DNA from 3 places in the Paenisporosarcina sp. genome. Region 1 is predicted to be linked to each of the others. Evidence: predicted binding sites of a transcription regulator. Region 1 holds the regulator's gene; each other region holds the start of a gene.
The links. The regulator Rex, encoded in region 1, represses fermentation and respiration genes when NADH is low (regulators of the CRP and FNR family bind a similar motif). The targets are predictions, from matches to a motif close to TTGTGAAATATTTCACAA.

Region 1 (6,186 bases):
TGGTGTCCAACTAAAAGAGTTAAATTGTACATTTCATGTAAGACTTGTTCAAATACATTTAGATTTGCAAATTGTAATAGTTTGGTGTGAAACAACAAATCTAGTTCAATAAATAAAATACGGTCATTGTTTTCCATCGCATTCTTTTGTTGTTCCACTACATTTTCAATTTCCTCAATTTGATGAATCTGAATTGTAGAAGAAAGATTTTTCATTCCTTCAGCTTCAATTGTTTGACGCAGAAAGATAATCTGGTTACTCTCATTTCTTGAAATTTTTCTAACTTGGAAGCCCTTTCGAGGTATATGAACTAGCAAACCCTCTTTTACTAATTCCGCTACTGCTTCCCGTATCGGTGTCCTTGAAGTATTTAGCGTTTCTGCTAGAAGTGTTTCAGTAAGTATTTCTTTCTCACTTATCTCTTTTGTTAATATAGCCTTTTTTAACTCTTCATAAATTAATTCTCTAGTTGTCTTATTTTTTGAAACCGGTTTCATTTGAAGTTTCATCTTTCCTCCTCCTAATAAAGTATTATTATTTATGTATTATGTGTTATGTATACATAATACATAAATAATTTGAAAATTGTCAATATATTATTTATTAAATTGAATTTTATTATCTATAACCTTTCAAATAGTGAGAATAGATTTTGATAAAGTATTCAATCAATCTATTTACTTCAAGTACAAAATCATACAAACCGACTTAATGAAATCCAAACAAAAAAACCTTCCACTAGATCATTCCGGTGGAAGGTTTTCGTTTCGTCGTCTATTTGCTTCATCAACTAGTGATTGGTGCTCTTCACGTTGACGTAATTCTTCTGATTTCAAATACTTTTTGTATCCGACACGTGAAACCATGACACTCAGTTCATATAATGCGAACAATGGCACCGTGACGATTAGGTGAGAAATAATATCTGGTGGCGTGATAAATGCCGCTATGACAAATAAAACAAAGTATGCATATCTTCTTACTTTCACCATGAACATTGGCGTGATCACGCCAAGTCGAGTTAAAAATAATAACACGATCGGTAATTGAAAAATAATACCGAACGGAATCGTAATTTGGAATAGGAAATTGAAGTAATCATTAATTCCAATTACTTGGTTTATTCCTAAATCTATTGCTAGTAAGATCATAAAGTGAATGACATAGGGAAATAACACTTTATATGAAAACAAAATTCCTGCTACAAATAATAAGAAAGTAAAAGGAATATAACTAAGGGTTGCTTTTCTCTCAGGCTCATAAAGACCCGGACTTACAAATCCCCATAGTTGATACAAAATAACGGGAGACGTGAGTAAGAACGCAACAAATAGGATAACTTTTAAGTAAATCATGATTGGATCTGTAATCGTAAATGCATGAAGCGGTAACGATTTGGCTTCTTCACTGTATTGTAAGAAGTTTATTAATGGTTCAGCAATAAAGAAACTTGCCACTACTGCAATAACAAAGAAAACGACGATGATCATCAGTCGTTTTCTTATTTCATCTATATGTTCAACGAGTGTTAAGTCTTTTTCATTCATTGAATGTTCATCCTAACTTACTTCAGTTCGTCTTTTTGAACGTCTATTTTCTTTTTATCTTCTTCGTCATCATCTGCTAAACCTTTTGTTGCATTTTTAAACTCACGTAATGACGAACCAAACGCTTTACCTAGTTCAGGTAATTTTTTAGGACCGAACACAAGTAATGCGACGATACCGATAATGATTAAACTTAATGGACCTGGAGACATTGCAGACACCTCCTTATAGTGTGATTTCATTTTAACGTATTTGCCGAATCTATGCTAATGCTACTATGAACGATATGTGAACGTTTCCTCGTCCTGTCTAATCAAGTAGATCAAGGTCTGTAATTCAACAGATAAATCAATCGTATGTACACGAATAGAATCAGGCACAGATAAACGAACAGGGGTGAAATTTAGAATCCCTTTTACATTGGTTTTGGTTAGTCGATCGGTTACTTCTTGTGCAGCGCGTGAAGGCACAGTTAAAATGACAAGTTCAATTCCAAACTCTTTGATTTTTTCTTCTAATTTACTAGGTTCGAAAACAGGAATATCACTCATCATCGTACCGTCTTCAGTGGCACTTGTATCAAATGCGAGCACAATACGTGTATTGTGATTTTTATGGAAATTGTATTTCAAAAAAGCAGTTCCTAAACTACCTACTCCAATCAAAGCGACATTCGTTTCTTCATCTTGGTCTAATGTTTGACGGAAGAATTCTAAAAGATGAGGGACATCATAGCCGTATCCCTTTCTTCCTAAAGCACCAAAATGAGAAAAGTCTCTTCGAATCGTTGCAGGGTCGATTTTCATGGCATCACTTAACTCTTGTGAAGACACACGTTTTTTGCCAGTGCTCGATAAATTTTGAATGAAACGATAGTAAAGTGGCAGTCGTTTTGTCGTGGCTTGTGGAATTTTAATCGGTTCTTGTTTCATGCAGTTCCTCCTGCGATTTAAGCGAAATCGATTCCATCTTACATCAGTCGTATGTATAAGTAAAGTTCGGTCGTTGCAAGTGTTTGAACCATCCTTTAAACTAAGTGAGAACTGAGGTGGAATTATGATTGTCTTACAAGTGAACCAATTACATAAATCGTTTGTTGTAGATGAAATATTAAGCGGTGTTAAACTCGAAATTAATCATCGTGATCGTGTTGCATTAGTCGGTCGAAATGGTGCTGGAAAGTCAACACTCTTAAAAATTATTGCTGGTAAAATGTCATACGATTCAGGTGAAATCATCATTCCTAAAGGCACAAAGGTTGGCTACATGGAGCAACACGCTGGAATCGATTCCGACCTTTCCATTTGGGATGAAATGATGACCATATTTGCACATCATCAAGCTGCAGAACAAGAACTTCGAACCCTTGAAAAGCAAATGGCGGACCCTTCTATCTATGAAGATGCGGAAGCATACGCCCGCTTAATGGCTGATTATGACATAAAACAAGTGAATTTTAAGGATTCGGGTGGTTATCAATATGAAGCTGATACCCGCTCCGTGCTTCACGGGATGCAATTCTTCCCTGAAGATTTCACAAAACCAATTCAATCCTTATCCGGTGGTCAAAAAACGCGATTAGCATTAGCTAAACTCCTTTTAACAAAACCAGACTTATTAATTTTAGATGAGCCTACTAACCATTTAGATATCGATACATTAAGTTGGCTTGAGCGTTATTTACAAGGATATCCAGGTGCTATTTTAATTGTTTCCCATGACCGCTATTTCCTCGATCAAGTTGTAAACTTTGTCTATGAAGTATCTCGTCATAAAGTAAAACGCTTTGTAGGGAACTACAGTGCATATTTGGATGAGAAAGCGAAAACGTATGAACGCGATTTAAAGACTTTTGATAAACAGCAGGAAGAAAAAGCGAAACTCGAAGATTTCGTCCAACGCAATTTAGCTCGAGCGTCCACAACGAAAATGGCACAGTCGAGACGTAAGGTTTTAGAAAAAACAGATTGGATGGATTCACCTGATGGATCGGAGAAATCCGCAAATTTCGGCTTCTCAATTGAACGTCAAAGCGGAAATGATGTTTTAGCAATAGATCAGATGACCGTTGGTTATGCTGGGAAACCCGTTTCAACAGATGTGAATCTTCGTGTATTCCGTGAGGACCGAATTGCTTTAGTCGGACCAAACGGGGTGGGTAAATCCACTTTATTAAAAACAGTTGTTAAAGACATCCCGCCAATTAGTGGAAATATCAAATACGGCACGAATGTGCAATTTGGCTATTATGACCAAGAACAAGCCAAACTAACCGGCAGCCGTTCTGTATTAAAAGAACTGTGGGATGAATGGCCACTGATGAATGAAAAAGATGTTCGGAATGTATTAGGTCGCTTCTTATTTAGCGGGGATGATGTGACGAAGTCCATTTCTTCATTGTCAGGTGGCGAAAAATCACGCGTTGCCTTAGCTAAATTAATGATGTTGAAATCAAATACGTTAATACTCGATGAACCAACCAACCATCTGGACCTTGATAGTAAGGAAGTTCTTGAAAACGCATTGATAGACTACCCGGGAACCATCCTTTTTGTTTCGCATGATCGATACTTTATTAACCGAATAGCTACAAAGGTTATTGAGTTATCAAGTGACGGCGCATTTGAGTATTTAGGCGACTATGATTACTACGTAGAAAAGAAAAAAGAGTTAGAAGAAATTAAATTAGAAAAAATGGGGCTTCAAGAAATTGAATCTCCTACTGCTAAACAATCTACTTCAACGATTGATAAAGATGCGAAGAAAAGAGAACGTCAAATCACACGTCGATTAGAAGATTTAGAAGTTGAATTACAAACAATTGAAGGTAAAATTCAACAAGTTGAAGAGAAGCTTTGTGATCCAGCTATTTTTCAAGATCACGAACAGTTAATGGCCCTTCAAAAAGAATTAGATTCAGTTAAACAAGAGCAAGATGTCTACATGACTGAATGGGTTGAATTAGAAGAAGAATTGGAAAATTTATAAATTTTATCATTCTTGCCACATGGGAGACCATGTGGCATTTATTTCGCCTTGTTTCGATTATATATATAGGTCAATAGCAAATTTCGATATTTTTCTTTCCACAAATTTATTCACATCAAAACCTTGATATATCAATCTATCAACAGACTTATCCACACTGTCCACAGGTAAAAAAGTTTTTGTACACATTACCGGTGGATTAATGACCTACTATATATTGAATTCCACCTACTTATACACAAGTTATCAACAAATTGTGCATAAGTACAGATGTTCTCTATTGACACTGACCTACTTTTTTGTTTATCACAAGATGAGTTTGGGGATAACATATTCTTTTTTAAACTTAAAAAACAGCTTAATCGACAATGGAATAAGTTATGTATTTCCTATATGGAATTTCTAAAACATTTATCGTATTAATTGATGGATAAAAAATGGACAGTTATAATAATCACCCTGATACAAATCACAAATTTGATTGCCACAAAAAAAATCGACTTCCTCTTTCGAGAAAGTCGATTTTTCTTATTTCCAGTTAAATAACGGCATTCCTGGCTTCCCATTCATAGCCATCGTACCCAAGATTCCTTTTTCAAACATAACTGATCCAGCAGCTGCTATCATCGCTGCATTATCCGTACATAAAAATAACGGTGGCACTGTAAATGGAATGCCTTCATTTTCAAATGTCGTTTCTAATGATGCACGCAGACCTTTATTGGCAGAAACGCCTCCAGCCGCTATAACATGCTTCACATTGAATTCTTTTGCAGCACGTAGCGTCTTCGCTGTCAGGACTTCGACAACACTCGCTTGGAACCCAGCAGCAACCGCTCCAGGTTTAATGTCTTCTCCACGTTGTTCCGCATTATGCATATAATTGATCACAGATGATTTTAATCCACTAAAACTAAAATCATAGGATCCTTCTTCTAACCAAACCCGAGGGAATGCAATGGCTTCTTCTTTAGATTCTTGTGCCAATTTATCAATATGAGGACCGCCTGGATACGGCAGCGTTAAAACTCTTGCTACTTTATCATAAGCCTCTCCTGCTGCATCATCACGTGTTTCTCCAATCAATTCAAACGAACCATGTTCCCGCATTAAAACAATCTCTGTATGGCCACCAGAAACCACTAAAGCCAACAAAGGAAATTGCATCGGTTCCACCAATTGGTTAGCATAGATATGTCCTGCAATATGATGAACGCCCACTAGAGGCAGTTCATTCGCAAATGCAAATGCTTTAGCTGCGTTAATGCCGATTAATAAAGCCCCTACAAGTCCTGGACCTTCTGTTACAGCGACGGCATCTAAATCTGCTGGTTGAAGATTTGCTTGCTTCAACGCTTCCTCAATCACAAGCGTCACTTGTTCCACATGATGTCGAGAAGCAATTTCAGGCACGACTCCTCCAAAACGCTTGTGACTCTCAATTTGCGATGAAACCACGTTAGAGATAATCTCAGTTCCATTTCGTACGATTGAAGCTGCTGTTTCATCACAGCTCGTTTCAATTCCTAAAATCAGTTGATCTTTGCTCATTTAAATTCCACCCACATAACTAAAGCATCCTCATTCGTATCCGTATAATACCCTCTTCGGATGCCTCCATTTTGAAAATCCAGTTTGCGATATAAATTCT
Region 2 (6,186 bases), on a different contig from region 1:
ACTTCTACTGTACGTGCACCACGGTTTAATTTAGCTTGAGTTGCTTTATCCAAATCAGAACCAAATTGTGCGAATGCTTCAAGTTCACGGAATGCAGCTAAGTCAAGACGTAGTGTACCCGCAACTTTTTTCATTGCTTTAATTTGAGCTGAACCACCAACACGTGATACTGAAAGACCCGCGTTGATTGCTGGACGAACGCCTGAGAAGAATAAGTCAGATTGTAAGAAGATCTGTCCATCCGTAATCGAAATTACGTTTGTTGGAATATAAGCAGAGATATCTCCAGCTTGCGTTTCAACGAATGGAAGAGCTGTAATCGAACCTGCTCCAAGTGTTTCATTCAATTTCGCAGCACGCTCTAATAAACGGCTATGAAGGTAGAATACATCCCCTGGATATGCTTCACGACCTGGAGGACGACGAAGTAATAGTGAAAGTTCACGGTAAGCCGCAGCTTGTTTTGATAAATCATCATAAACAACTAATACGTGCTTACCTTCGAACATGAACTCTTCTGCCATTGTGATCCCTGTGTATGGAGCTAGGAATAGCAATGGAGCTGGTTGAGATGCCGAAGCAGTAACAACGATTGTGTATTCTAAAGCGCCGTTTTTACGAAGCGTTTCAACTACGTTACGTACAGTCGATTCTTTTTGACCGATTGCTACGTAAATACAAATCATGTTTTGGTCAGCTTGGTTAAGAATAGTATCAATTGCAACAGATGTTTTACCTGTTTGACGGTCACCGATGATCAACTCACGTTGACCACGACCGATTGGCACAAGTGCATCAATCGCTTTAATACCTGTTTGTAATGGCTCATGAACCGATTTACGTGCCATAACACCTTGTGCTGGGCTTTCGATCGGGCGAGTTCTTGTTGTGCTGATTGGGCCTAACCCATCAACTGGTTGTCCAAGTGGATTGACTACACGGCCAATCAATTCTGGTCCAACTGGTACTTCCATAATACGGCCTGTACGACGTACTTCATCGCCTTCTTTGATATCTGAATATGGTCCTAGAATAACGATACCAACATTGTTAGCTTCTAAGTTTTGTGCCATACCCATAACACCGGTAGAGAATTCAATTAACTCTCCAGCCATGACGTTGTCGAGACCATGAGCACGAGCGATACCGTCACCAATTTGGATAACTGTACCAACATCGCTAACTTTCATCTCAGATTGATAATTTTCAATCTGCTGCTTAATCAGAACACTGATTTCTTCAGCTTTGATGCTCATGTATGTCACCTCTTTCATTTCATAATATTAACCAATAAGTTGTTTTTTCAAGCGGTCTAGCTTCGTGCTAACACTGCTGTCAAAGATACGGTTACCGATTTGAAGACGCATGCCACCAATAAGTGATGGATCAATTTCGTTTTCAATTCGTAAAGATTGCTTGCCTACTTTGTGCGCAAATGCAGAAGATATTGCTGCACGCTCATCATCTGTTAATGGACGAGTTGAGAATACTTTTGCATCTTCAATGCCTTGAGCTTCGTTGGCAAGTTTAGCGAATTCAGTTGCAACTGCAACAGTTTCGTTAATTCGGTTACGGTCAATCAATACTTGAAGTGTATTCACTACAAGTGGATTGGCTTTCGCGAATAATTCACGGATAATTTCTTTCTTGCGAGATAAAGAAAGTTTCGGTGTTGCAAGCAAAACTTGCAATTCACGATTTTCTTTAAAAACCACTTTCACTTCACGAAGATCTTCTTCAATAGAAGCTAATTGGTTATGTTGTTGTGCTAATTCAAACAATGCTAAAGCATAACGTTTGGCTGCAGTTGATTGACTCACCCTACATCGCCTGCCTTCGCAATCGTTTCTTCGATTAACGCACGGTTATCTTCCTCAGAAATTTCTTTCCCAAGAACTTTAGATGCTGCAAGAACAGATAGAGAGACAACTTCTTCGCGAACTGCTGCGATTGCTTTCTCTTTTTCTGTTTCGATTTCACGGACAGCTGATTCTTTCAAACGGCTAGCTTCAGCACGTGCAACAGTGATGATTTCTTCACGTTGTACGTCACCTTGTTTCTTCGCGTTTTCAACAATCGCTTGTGCTTCTGTACGTGCTTCTTTCAACAAACTACGTTGTTCCTCTAATAATTGCTGTGATTCTTGACGGCTATTTTCAGCTGCTTCAATTTCACTCGCAATCAAATCTTCACGTTGCTTCATTACTCCCATCAACGGGCCCCAAGCGAATTTTTTCAGAAGGAGCATCAAGATGATGAAAATAATCAAAGTAGCAAAGATGTCACCTGTGTTCAAGAATTTAACTTCATGACCATCAGACGCATTCAATACGAGATAATCCAAAAACACGATTGTTTCACTCCCTTCAAGAGCTTCATTCTATGTGTGAATCTAATTAGATGTATTTCCAACTTAAAGTTACTAAATAGTATCTTTTCATAAGAGAATGGCGAAGGTTCAACTTCGCCATTTTATAAAACCGACTACAAATTAAGCGTTTAAAGCGATGAACGCGATAACTGCAGCGATGATTGGAAGTGCCTCAACTAATGCAACCCCGATGAACATTGTTGTTTGAAGAACGCCACGAGCTTCTGGTTGGCGAGCGATACCTTCAACTGTTTTTGAAACGATTAATCCGTTACCAATACCTGCACCAAGTGCACCTAAACCGATTGCGATAGCTGCTGCTAATAAACCTACTGAACCTGTCATAATAAAATTTCCTCCTTGGAATATGTGTTTTTTTGTGTTAATTGTTCAAATGAATGAACAGTATATTAATGGTCGTGACTCACTTTGTGAGCCATATAAACCATCGTTAACATAACGAAGATAAACGATTGGATTGCTCCAACGAAAATCGAGAAACCTTGCCAAGCAAGTGTTGGTACAATAACTCCGAAGAAACCTAAGAAGCTTGCTCCACCTATAGTAGCTAGTAAGCCGAGTAGGATTTCCCCTGCATAAATGTTTCCGTAAAGACGAAGACCGAGTGTCAACGTATTCGCGAACTCTTCAATTACTTTTAAAGGTGCTAAGAATGGAAGTGGACGTAAGTAGTCTTTTCCGTATTCTTTCAACCCTTTCATTTGGATCGCATAGAAGTGTGTTAATACAACCACCATTGTTGCAAGTGTCATAGCTACTAGTGGATCAGCTGTTGGTGATTTCCACCATAACTCTCCGTTAACTATGATAGCGAATGGAAGACCTAACATGTTTGCCACGAAGATAAACATAATTAGTGTAATTCCAAGCACATGGAAACGACCACCTGTGTTCCAGTCCATGTTGCTCTTGATAATACCTTTTACGAAGTCCATAACCCACTCCATAAAGTTTTGCATACCAGTCGGTTTTAAACTCAATTTACGTGTAGCAAACACAGCAATTAAGAAAACAATTAGTGCGGTAACTGATAGCATCAAAACGTTAGACAGATTGAACGTAAGTCCAAGCCATGTAACCGTCGGATTCTCATGATGCACGATGCATTCACCTCTCTTTCACAATTCGATTAATGGTGTTTCACATGGTATACAATTCTGTCTACAAGTAAGTAAACATACGGAATCATCAACCCAATGACCGTGCTTCCTAAATGAAATTGTTCAGGAACAGACATCGCAACCGCCACAGCCGCTATTCCAGAGGCGAACCTCATAGCAGTGCCGAGTGATTTGACTTTCTTCCCTTCATTTAAAGAGCGGTCGAATTTTTCCAATCTCCGTACGAGGAGCCAAAAGTTATACAACCCAAAGAGGGCGCCTAATGCTAAGCCAGCAAACACAGTTTGGTATGGAGTAAAACCCCAGCCAAGTGCACAGAATGCGAGCAAAAAAAATATAAGTTTCTTTTGCCTTTGATATACTTGCTGTAAACCTTGCATAGATTATGTATCTCCTGAATCGTATTTTCGAATGGACAGAATTACGGCTGTCACACCAGCAGCGAGGCCAATGAACAGACATAGCACTAAAAATAACGGGGTGGTGCCTATTTTGCTGTCGAGCCACATACCTGTGTACACACCGATTAAAATAGAACCAACAAGTTGTGAGACAATAGCCGAATAAAGGGCCATTGCGTGTAAAGGACGTCGATTTGGACGCATGATGATCCTCACGTTTTTTGCAAGTTTTGTAAAAACCGCGAATCTAGTAGAAAGCAGATATAACAAGGTTTCTTCACATAATTTCTCTGTGAAAGCCCTCTCATTCATACCCTTTGTAAGCATACAATAGGGGTAATTTGATGTCAATTGATTCCCGTGAAAAACTTCACAAACTACAAGGGCTCGACATATTGTCGACAAATTTTAGGCACAGCAGGATGAGTTGTTATATTTTCGAATTTTTACATATGCACTCGTCACCTCGCTATATACTCAACGTCTCTTTACTATTGAAGAGTATTGAGATGGTAGTTCACCTAGTTAACTTGGCTATGAAACGCGTTTGATTGATAAAATGGTGAGTTTGATTGATAAATCGTCAGTTTGATTGATAAATCTCTAATTTGATTGATAAACCCGTCAGATTGATTGATAAATTTAAAAAACCAATTCTACTTAATAAAAATCGTCTCATTAACCAAGTGAGCTTTGCATTGAAACAAACTTCTTTTAACTAGTAGCGCAGCGAAAATCAGAACAACTCAATTATACGCCTTCTACCAATCCACTCAATCGATTTCCAGCATTTTTTTGTCTACAAACTAAAAGGAACTGCAAAAGCAGTTCCTTTTTCATTTAGTTTTTAGTTAAATAATCTTTTAAAGCTACAACAATTCTTCTTGATGCTTCGCCATCACCGTATGGGTTAGAGGCTTTTGACATTAAAGCGTATGCCGCTTCGTCAGTTAATAGCTCTTTCGCCATTCCGTAAATAGTTTCTTCATCTGTACCTGCTAACTTCAGTGTTCCTGCAGCAATCCCTTCAGGACGTTCTGTTGTATCACGTAATACAAGAACCGGTTTTCCTAATGAAGGAGCTTCTTCTTGAACGCCACCAGAATCCGTCAAAATAATAAATGAACGTGCTGCGAAGTTATGGAAATCTAAAACTTCAAGCGGTTCAATTAGATGAATTCGAGGATCGTTACCTAATACTTCATTGGCAACTTCTCTTACAGCAGGATTCATATGCACTGGGTAAACCACTTGCAGATCATCATGCTCTTCAATTAATCGCTTAATTGCACGGAACATATTTCGCATAGGTTGTCCTAGATTTTCACGACGGTGAGCCGTTAACAAAATCATGCGGTCTGAACCGATTTTGTCTAGTACAGGATGCGTATATTCTTCACGTACAGTTGTTTTCAGTGCATCAATGGCCGTATTACCAGTAACCACGATTCGATCTTCTGGTTTATTTTCTCGGCGTAAATTATCTGCAGAAACTTCTGTCGGTGAAAAATGTAAATCAGCCATGACACCAGTCAGTTGACGATTCATTTCTTCCGGATAAGGTGAATATTTGTTAAATGTACGTAATCCTGCTTCTACGTGACCCACAGCGATTTGATTATAAAATGCAGCCAAGCTAGCAATAAACGTCGTTGTTGTATCCCCATGAACTAAAACGATATCAGGTTTGGCTTCTTTCATAACTGCATCCAAGCCTTCTAATCCACGTGTTGTAACGTCTATCAATGTTTGACGGTCTTTCATAATGTTTAAATCGAAATCCGGTGTAATTCCAAAAGTCTCTAAAACTTGATCAAGCATTTGACGGTGTTGAGCTGTAACCGTCACAATCGATTCAATCTCGTCTGCATGCTTTTCCAGTTCAAGAACTAGTGGTGCCATTTTAATGGCTTCCGGTCGTGTTCCGAAAATCGTCATTACTTTCCATTTTTTATTCATTTATCACACACATCCTTACTTATTTCGTACCGAACAGACGGTCACCAGCATCGCCTAGTCCAGGAACAATATAACCGTGGTCATCTAATTTTTCATCAAGTGCCGCAATGTAAATGTCTACATCAGGGTGAGCTTCTTGAATCACTTCTACTCCCTCAGGTGCAGCAATTAGGCACATAAATTTAATATTTTTTGCTCCGCGTTTTTTCAATGAATTGATAGCTTCTAGTGCAGATCCGCCTGTTGCAAGCATTGGGTCAACTAAAATAAAGTCACGTTCTTCAACATCAGCAGGTAATTTCACATAATACTC
Region 3 (6,186 bases), on a different contig from region 1:
TTTCTTCCATGATGTCTGCAATTTTATTTAAAATAACCGCACGTTCAGCTACTGACGTTTTTCCCCACGCGTCTTTTGCTGCATGCGCTGCGTCTAATGCTAATTCAATATCTTCTGAAGTTGAACGAGCAACTTGTGTGAAGTTTTTACCAGTGACAGGTGTCACGTTATCAAAGTATTGACCCTTAACAGGGGCTGTCCATTTTCCGTTAATGTAATTATCATATTTCTCTTTAAATGTTACGAGTGAACCTTCTGTGTTTGGAAATGCATATACCATTCTCATGTTCCTCCCTTTGTACGAGTAATTCCTATTGTATGCGCTTTCACTAGTTTTCATGAAAACTAGTAATCTAGGAAATCCTTCACTTCAATATTGTCAGATAAAATAGAAAATTACAACTTTTTTATTTGATGGGTATGGTATTAACACTATGAATGTGTTCTTTAATAGAAAATGCAACTTACAATATTCAAACAGCATATGCAAGTCAAGTTTTCAATATGGTAAAAACGAAAATTAACTTTTACAACATAAAAAATGAACTGCCCTTCGTCATGTTTCATGACTTTCAGGACAGTCCCTTTTCTATTTCGATCAATCTTCTAATGTGTTTAATTCAACAATCATGCCGACTAATAAGATGAATACGATGAAAAATGAGATTAACATTAAGACCATTTCACTCAACTCCTACCAAGTTTTGAATCCTTCTGATCCAGGAGGTGCATGGTGAATCATGCCGTATAACGGGATGGCATAAGCAATGATGATTAATGCAAATGCGATACCAATCCAAATCCACCAGTTTTCCAAGAATTTTGGTGTATGTTCTTTGTCACTATCAGCCATTGGGAATTCTACGAAATCCGCTTCGAGTTCAGCTTTTGGTGATAAGAACATCGTCATCACAACAATGTAAATCAATAACATAGCCGATAAGAACAAAATACTTCCGCCGACAGCCATTGTTACGTGATTTGTTAAAATGCCGTCAAACCATTCTAAAGCGGAAGGATGGTTGTTATAACCAGTGTAAGCAGTTCTTCTAGGTGCGCCAAGTAGTCCTAAAATATGTTGAGATGTAGACATTAATAACATACCAATTGTCCATGTGATGATTTGAATAAAACCTAGTTTCTGCATAACTTTCGAGAATTTACGACCAGTTAAGTATGGAACTAACCAGAAAGTAAGACCCATAAATGTCATCGCAACAGGTGTTCCAACTGTAATGTGGAAATGTCCGACAATCCACATCGTGTTATGAACGACTTCGTTTAATTGGAAACTTGCATTGATAATCCCTCCCGCTCCACCAGGAATGAAGAAGGCCATAGCGACAAATATAGAAGTAAAACGAACATCTTTCCAAGGTAACTTTGTAAACCAACCAAACAATCCTTGACCACCATTTTTACGTCCAGCTCTTTCAAATGTGCCAAACATAGAAAATGCTGTTAAAAGTGATGGAATGATAACCATAAACGTTAGTACGACTTGCAAGAACTTCCAGAAATTCGAGATACCTGGTTCTGTTAACTGGTGATGGAATCCAACCGGTATTGAGAACAAGATAAATAACACAAATGCTAAACGTGCTAATGAATCACTAAATACTTTAACGCCAAGTAATTTTGGAACAATCACATACCAAGCCATATATGCAGGTAGCAACCAGAAGTAAACTAGGGGGTGACCAAAATACCAAAACAATGAACGACTTAACTCAACGTTAATTGTATCGACCCAACCGAATGCCCAAGGAATGTATTGGAATAAAACCGTAGCTACTACCCCTAAACATGCGATAATCCACATAATAATTGTTGTGATGGTCATGAAAGCAAATAGTGGACTCAATTCACCTTTATGAGCTTTGCGCCAAACCACATAATGTCCGACTAATGCGAAGCTGCTTATCCATGTTCCGACAATAACCAATGCAAGACCGACATAGTACCATCCGCTCGCTTTAAGTGGTGCATAGAAAGTATAGAGCACAGAAGCTTCACCAGAAATGATCATGACTGTCGCCATCACCGTTCCGATTGTCGTAACCCAGAATCCGATCCAAGAATAAAGAAGAACTTTAGGTCCGAAACTTCCTAAGCTTTTACTCATTCCTGTAACAAAGAATCCAAAAATAAAGTATGTCGTAAAAATAAGGGCAAGTAGAACACCATGTGCCGTTAAAATTTGATAATAATCTAACCAACTTGGTAATTGCAGGGCATCATTTCGAATGAAAACCTGTAATAATCCGCATAATGTTCCGATAAGGAACGCGATATAAGCAACGCCGATATTCCATAGTGCTAATTTGCGATCTTGTGCAGCAATCATGATCAATACACCTCAATTTCTGTAGACATGAAATGATGTCCAGAACCACAGTATTCATTGCAAAGAATTAAATACTTGCCAGGTTTGTCAAACGTATATGACTTCGTTGTGATTTGACCCGGAACGACCATCATATTCACTTTCGTGTTATCTATCGTAAAACTGTGAACAACATCTATACTCGTTACTTTAAAAATAATTTCTTTTCCAGCAGGGACTTTCAATTCAGGTGCTGTGTAACTAAAAGCCATCGCTACAATCGCCACTTGATACGTATCATCATCTAATTGTGTAACTCCTGGGTTATCAAATGGTGCTGTTTCATTTACTTTTTTCGGATCAATCGTGTCCATCCCTCCTGCAGGCGTATGGCCATGAGAAAAGGCACTGATACCTACAACACTTAAGAAAACAACTAGTGATGCGATACCAAAAATCAACCATATTTTTTCAAATTTATGAAGATGCATTTTTTCCACTCCCTATTTAACGTGCTACATACATGTAATAAACGACTACCCACATGACAATGATGATTACGCCAACAGACATGACGCTTACAAATGTTCCTTTTAGATTCTCTTCCTTAGCTGGCTTCGTTTTCTTCAAATTCCTCACCTCGAAATTCATTCTTCCATTATGTTATGTTCAGCCTAATTGATTGAGAGGTAAATCATTGTGACTTTTATCACACTCAAGCCGGTTTTCATTCAAGTGTCAATAAATAGACAAAAAAAAGCGATTCACCTCGAAGGCAATCGCTTGTTAATCAATTTTACAAAACGCTATTGGGCAATCTTCACATAGAATTTCATCTTTTAAATACTGGAGATCATGAATATAAATTTTCCCATTCACCATGGATACTTTACTTAGTTTTTTCAACTCGTTTAATAACCGATTCACCACTTCTCTCGTCATTCCACAGAAGTTAGCCAGATCTTGGTTCGTCAACACCATATCAATTAAAATACCATGTTCATCTTTCTCGCCATAACTATTCGTGAGACGGATTAAGGTTGAATAGAGCGCACCCTTTTTCCCATGTAAAAGTAAGTCCCTAAATTTAGTCTGGGTTTTTTGATGGTTCACACCCATCCATTTCATAAAGGCAACTGCTAAATCCGCATTTTCAGCTAATTCCTTTTCAAGGTCATCAATGCTTACTTTGACGCACGTAACATCCTCTAATGCTTTTGCATCTAACATATATTTAGCATCTATCGAAAAGAGCGTAACTTCCCCAACCAATTGGTTTCTTCCGCAAATTCTCAAGGTCAATTCTCTACCTTCAGAAGTCACCTTACCAATTTGAACTTTCCCTTGTTGAATGAAATAAACACCTTTTATCGAATCGCCTTCTCTAAATAGATAACTATCTTTTTTATATTCTTTTACACTATGCCGAATGGAAAGTAACTCTTTTAACTCGGAAGAAATAACTCTTTTTTCTTCGCTCAAAATAAGTCCTCCTTCCTCTATTTCCCTCTTATTTTAATGGTATCATAGTCTTAATTTTAAAGGTAGGGAATTCCAACTGTCAGCTGACTCACCTAAATCATACAACTCTTCATAATAGGTTATAATGAAGGTACTAAAAAAAGCAGGTGATGATAGATGCGTATCAACAAATATTTAAGTGAAGCTGGAATCGTTTCTAGACGCGGTGCGGATAAATGGATCGAGGATGGCCGAATTACGATAAACGGCGTAAAAGCTGAACTAGGTAGCAAAGTTGAACCTGGAGATGAGGTCCGTGCAGACGGAAATCTAGTTAAACATGAAGATCCTTATGTCTATATCGTTTTAAACAAACCCGTTGGAATTACAAGTACTACGGAACGTCATATTCAAGGGAATATAGTCGACTTCGTCAATCATCCTTTGCGTATTTTTCATATTGGTCGCCTCGATAAAGATTCACATGGTCTGATTTTATTAACAAATGACGGTGACATTGTGAACGAAATTCTTCGAGCTGAAAATGAACATGAAAAAGAGTACATTGTGAAGGTGGATCAACCAATTACACAGGATTTCCTTCAAGAAATGGCAGAAGGCGTAGAAATATTAGATACCAAAACACTCCCTTGTAAGGTGGAAAAATTGTCATCTAATATCTTCAAAATCACGCTAACGCAAGGATTGAATCGTCAAATTCGTCGCATGTGTACAGCCCTCGGTTATGAGGTAAAAAGCTTGCAACGTATCCGTATTATGAACATCTCAATTGATAACTTACAAATTGGACAATGGCGCGAACTTACGAAAGATGAGTTAAGCGAATTATTTTCCATGCTTAACTACACGCCAAAGAGGTAATAGAAGAGTAAGAGATGGAGGCGATTTAGATGCTATCAATTACACATACTAAAAATCTGACAGGCGCAATTGTAAGCGGAGACTATTGGGATCTCGATGAACTCAATCACGCTATCTATGCTGTGATTGGTGAAGAAGGAAAATACTATGATTTAGAGGGTTCACGAGCACGCATCCTCAAAGTATGTCATGACTTCCGCCAAGCAAGCCAAGGAGAGCGTAACATTGAATTTGTTAGGAACGGTCTTCATAAAGATTCAATGAAAGAACATGATTTGGTCGCTCCAGAAAAAAATGTGTATTTTACGGTTCAAATATTATGGCCAGAACTCATTTTTGCAGCGATTGCTTTGAACGATTTCATTAAGCTTTACCAAAAGAATCATTCTTTCCCATTACTCGACGCTCACGTAACAACAATTCGCAAGTTCCAATCAGCGGTTGGTGCATCCTTAAGTGAAACTCTTGATGAAGAAGAATTTCAGAATTTCATGAAATTGCTAAACAATCAAGAAACGAATGTGCATAAGTACGCCATTCAATTTGTCGACGTGTTAAATTTAAACTACATTAAAATGACGAAAGAACAACGTGAAGAAAGTTTAGGAAAGTATGCATTAAAACTCGCTGTACAGGATCATGAGTATGTAGTTTTTCGAAATCAAGTCATTAAATCTGCAAACGTTACAAAGAGTACAATTCACGACCTCGCGCTAACAGCGGAATACCCAGAAGACATTGAATGGTAAAAGAGTGCATTTCTGCACTCTTTTTTCTTTGTTCGAGTAATTTCTATTTCTTTGGAGCTTCAATAAATTATGGTGTTAATTGTTTCATCAACAATCCATCTTCAGTAAGCACTTGAAACTCCAAATCTCTAAGTGACAGCGAAAAGACAGGTGTCATTAATAATTTCACAGAAATTCATTAATTCTTATCTCAGACTCATAAAACTCAATAAAAAGCTGACTAGAACTCAAACTACCGTCTTTTTGTTTAAACTTTAGATTAACTTCTGTAACAGGTTCTCCTTCGCTATTAATAATACTCTCAATAGAAAATGAACTATAATCAATATTTTGGTACATTTCAATAAGCGTTTCTATGTCAGTATCCGTAACTGAATTCTGTGCATACTTTTTAACTTCATTTAAATCTTTATTCTTAAGCCCTTCTAAATACAAAATAAATATGCCCGCTGCTGCTTCATCATCAATTATTTTCCCATCTAGAAGAGTTTGATACATATTCTTGTAATAGGAGTGTTTGGCTACTAAAGATTTAACTTCAAACTCATTTGGATTAGGATAACCTATTGCTTTTAATTCATCTGGCGTCATCTTTTCTAACTCTTCCAGAGAATAAAAATTAGGGCTATCAGCATTTAAATCACCAGTATCGAGTGATTCACCATATCGATTCATTGGTTCGTAAGTAAATTCTAACCATTCACACCAATCGTTAAAACTTTCTTCAAATGTAAAGTAGACTGCATTTACTTTTGGATATTTAAAAAC

Region 2: a site for Rex is predicted at 4,273-4,290, ahead of AC3EA5_RS12280 (AtpZ/AtpI family protein). Genes of this name have one in related genera too.
Region 3: a site for Rex is predicted at 3,024-3,041, ahead of AC3EA5_RS06510 (cytochrome C oxidase subunit II). Genes of this name have one in related genera too.

The regions. Positions count from the first base shown of each region.
Region 1 is NZ_JBYNRN010000050.1:3,130-9,315, reverse strand. It holds gene AC3EA5_RS17635 (GntR family transcriptional regulator) at 1-509, opposite strand, end outside; gene tatC (twin-arginine translocase subunit TatC) at 744-1,547, opposite strand; gene AC3EA5_RS17625 (twin-arginine translocase TatA/TatE family subunit) at 1,565-1,759, opposite strand; gene AC3EA5_RS17620 (redox-sensing transcriptional repressor Rex) at 1,823-2,479, opposite strand; gene AC3EA5_RS17615 (ABC-F family ATP-binding cassette domain-containing protein) at 2,604-4,535, shown strand; gene tsaD (tRNA (adenosine(37)-N6)-threonylcarbamoyltransferase complex transferase subunit TsaD) at 5,064-6,086, opposite strand; gene rimI (ribosomal protein S18-alanine N-acetyltransferase) at 6,083-6,186, opposite strand, start outside.
Region 2 is NZ_JBYNRN010000033.1:182,376-188,561, reverse strand. It holds gene atpA (F0F1 ATP synthase subunit alpha) at 1-1,256, opposite strand, end outside; gene AC3EA5_RS12305 (F0F1 ATP synthase subunit delta) at 1,284-1,820, opposite strand; gene atpF (F0F1 ATP synthase subunit B) at 1,817-2,350, opposite strand; gene atpE (F0F1 ATP synthase subunit C) at 2,492-2,716, opposite strand; gene atpB (F0F1 ATP synthase subunit A) at 2,782-3,492, opposite strand; gene AC3EA5_RS12285 (ATP synthase subunit I) at 3,522-3,893, opposite strand; gene AC3EA5_RS12280 (AtpZ/AtpI family protein) at 3,897-4,118, opposite strand; gene wecB (non-hydrolyzing UDP-N-acetylglucosamine 2-epimerase) at 4,755-5,873, opposite strand; gene upp (uracil phosphoribosyltransferase) at 5,893-6,186, opposite strand, start outside.
Region 3 is NZ_JBYNRN010000013.1:49,035-55,220, forward strand. It holds gene adh (aldehyde dehydrogenase) at 1-280, opposite strand, end outside; gene AC3EA5_RS06500 (b(o/a)3-type cytochrome-c oxidase subunit 1) at 695-2,347, opposite strand; gene AC3EA5_RS06505 (cytochrome c oxidase subunit II) at 2,350-2,817, opposite strand; gene AC3EA5_RS06510 (cytochrome C oxidase subunit II) at 2,834-2,965, opposite strand; gene AC3EA5_RS06515 (Crp/Fnr family transcriptional regulator) at 3,113-3,808, opposite strand; gene rluF (23S rRNA pseudouridine(2604) synthase RluF) at 3,965-4,669, shown strand; gene AC3EA5_RS06525 (DUF6904 family protein) at 4,699-5,418, shown strand; gene AC3EA5_RS06530 (hypothetical protein) at 5,584-6,186, opposite strand, start outside.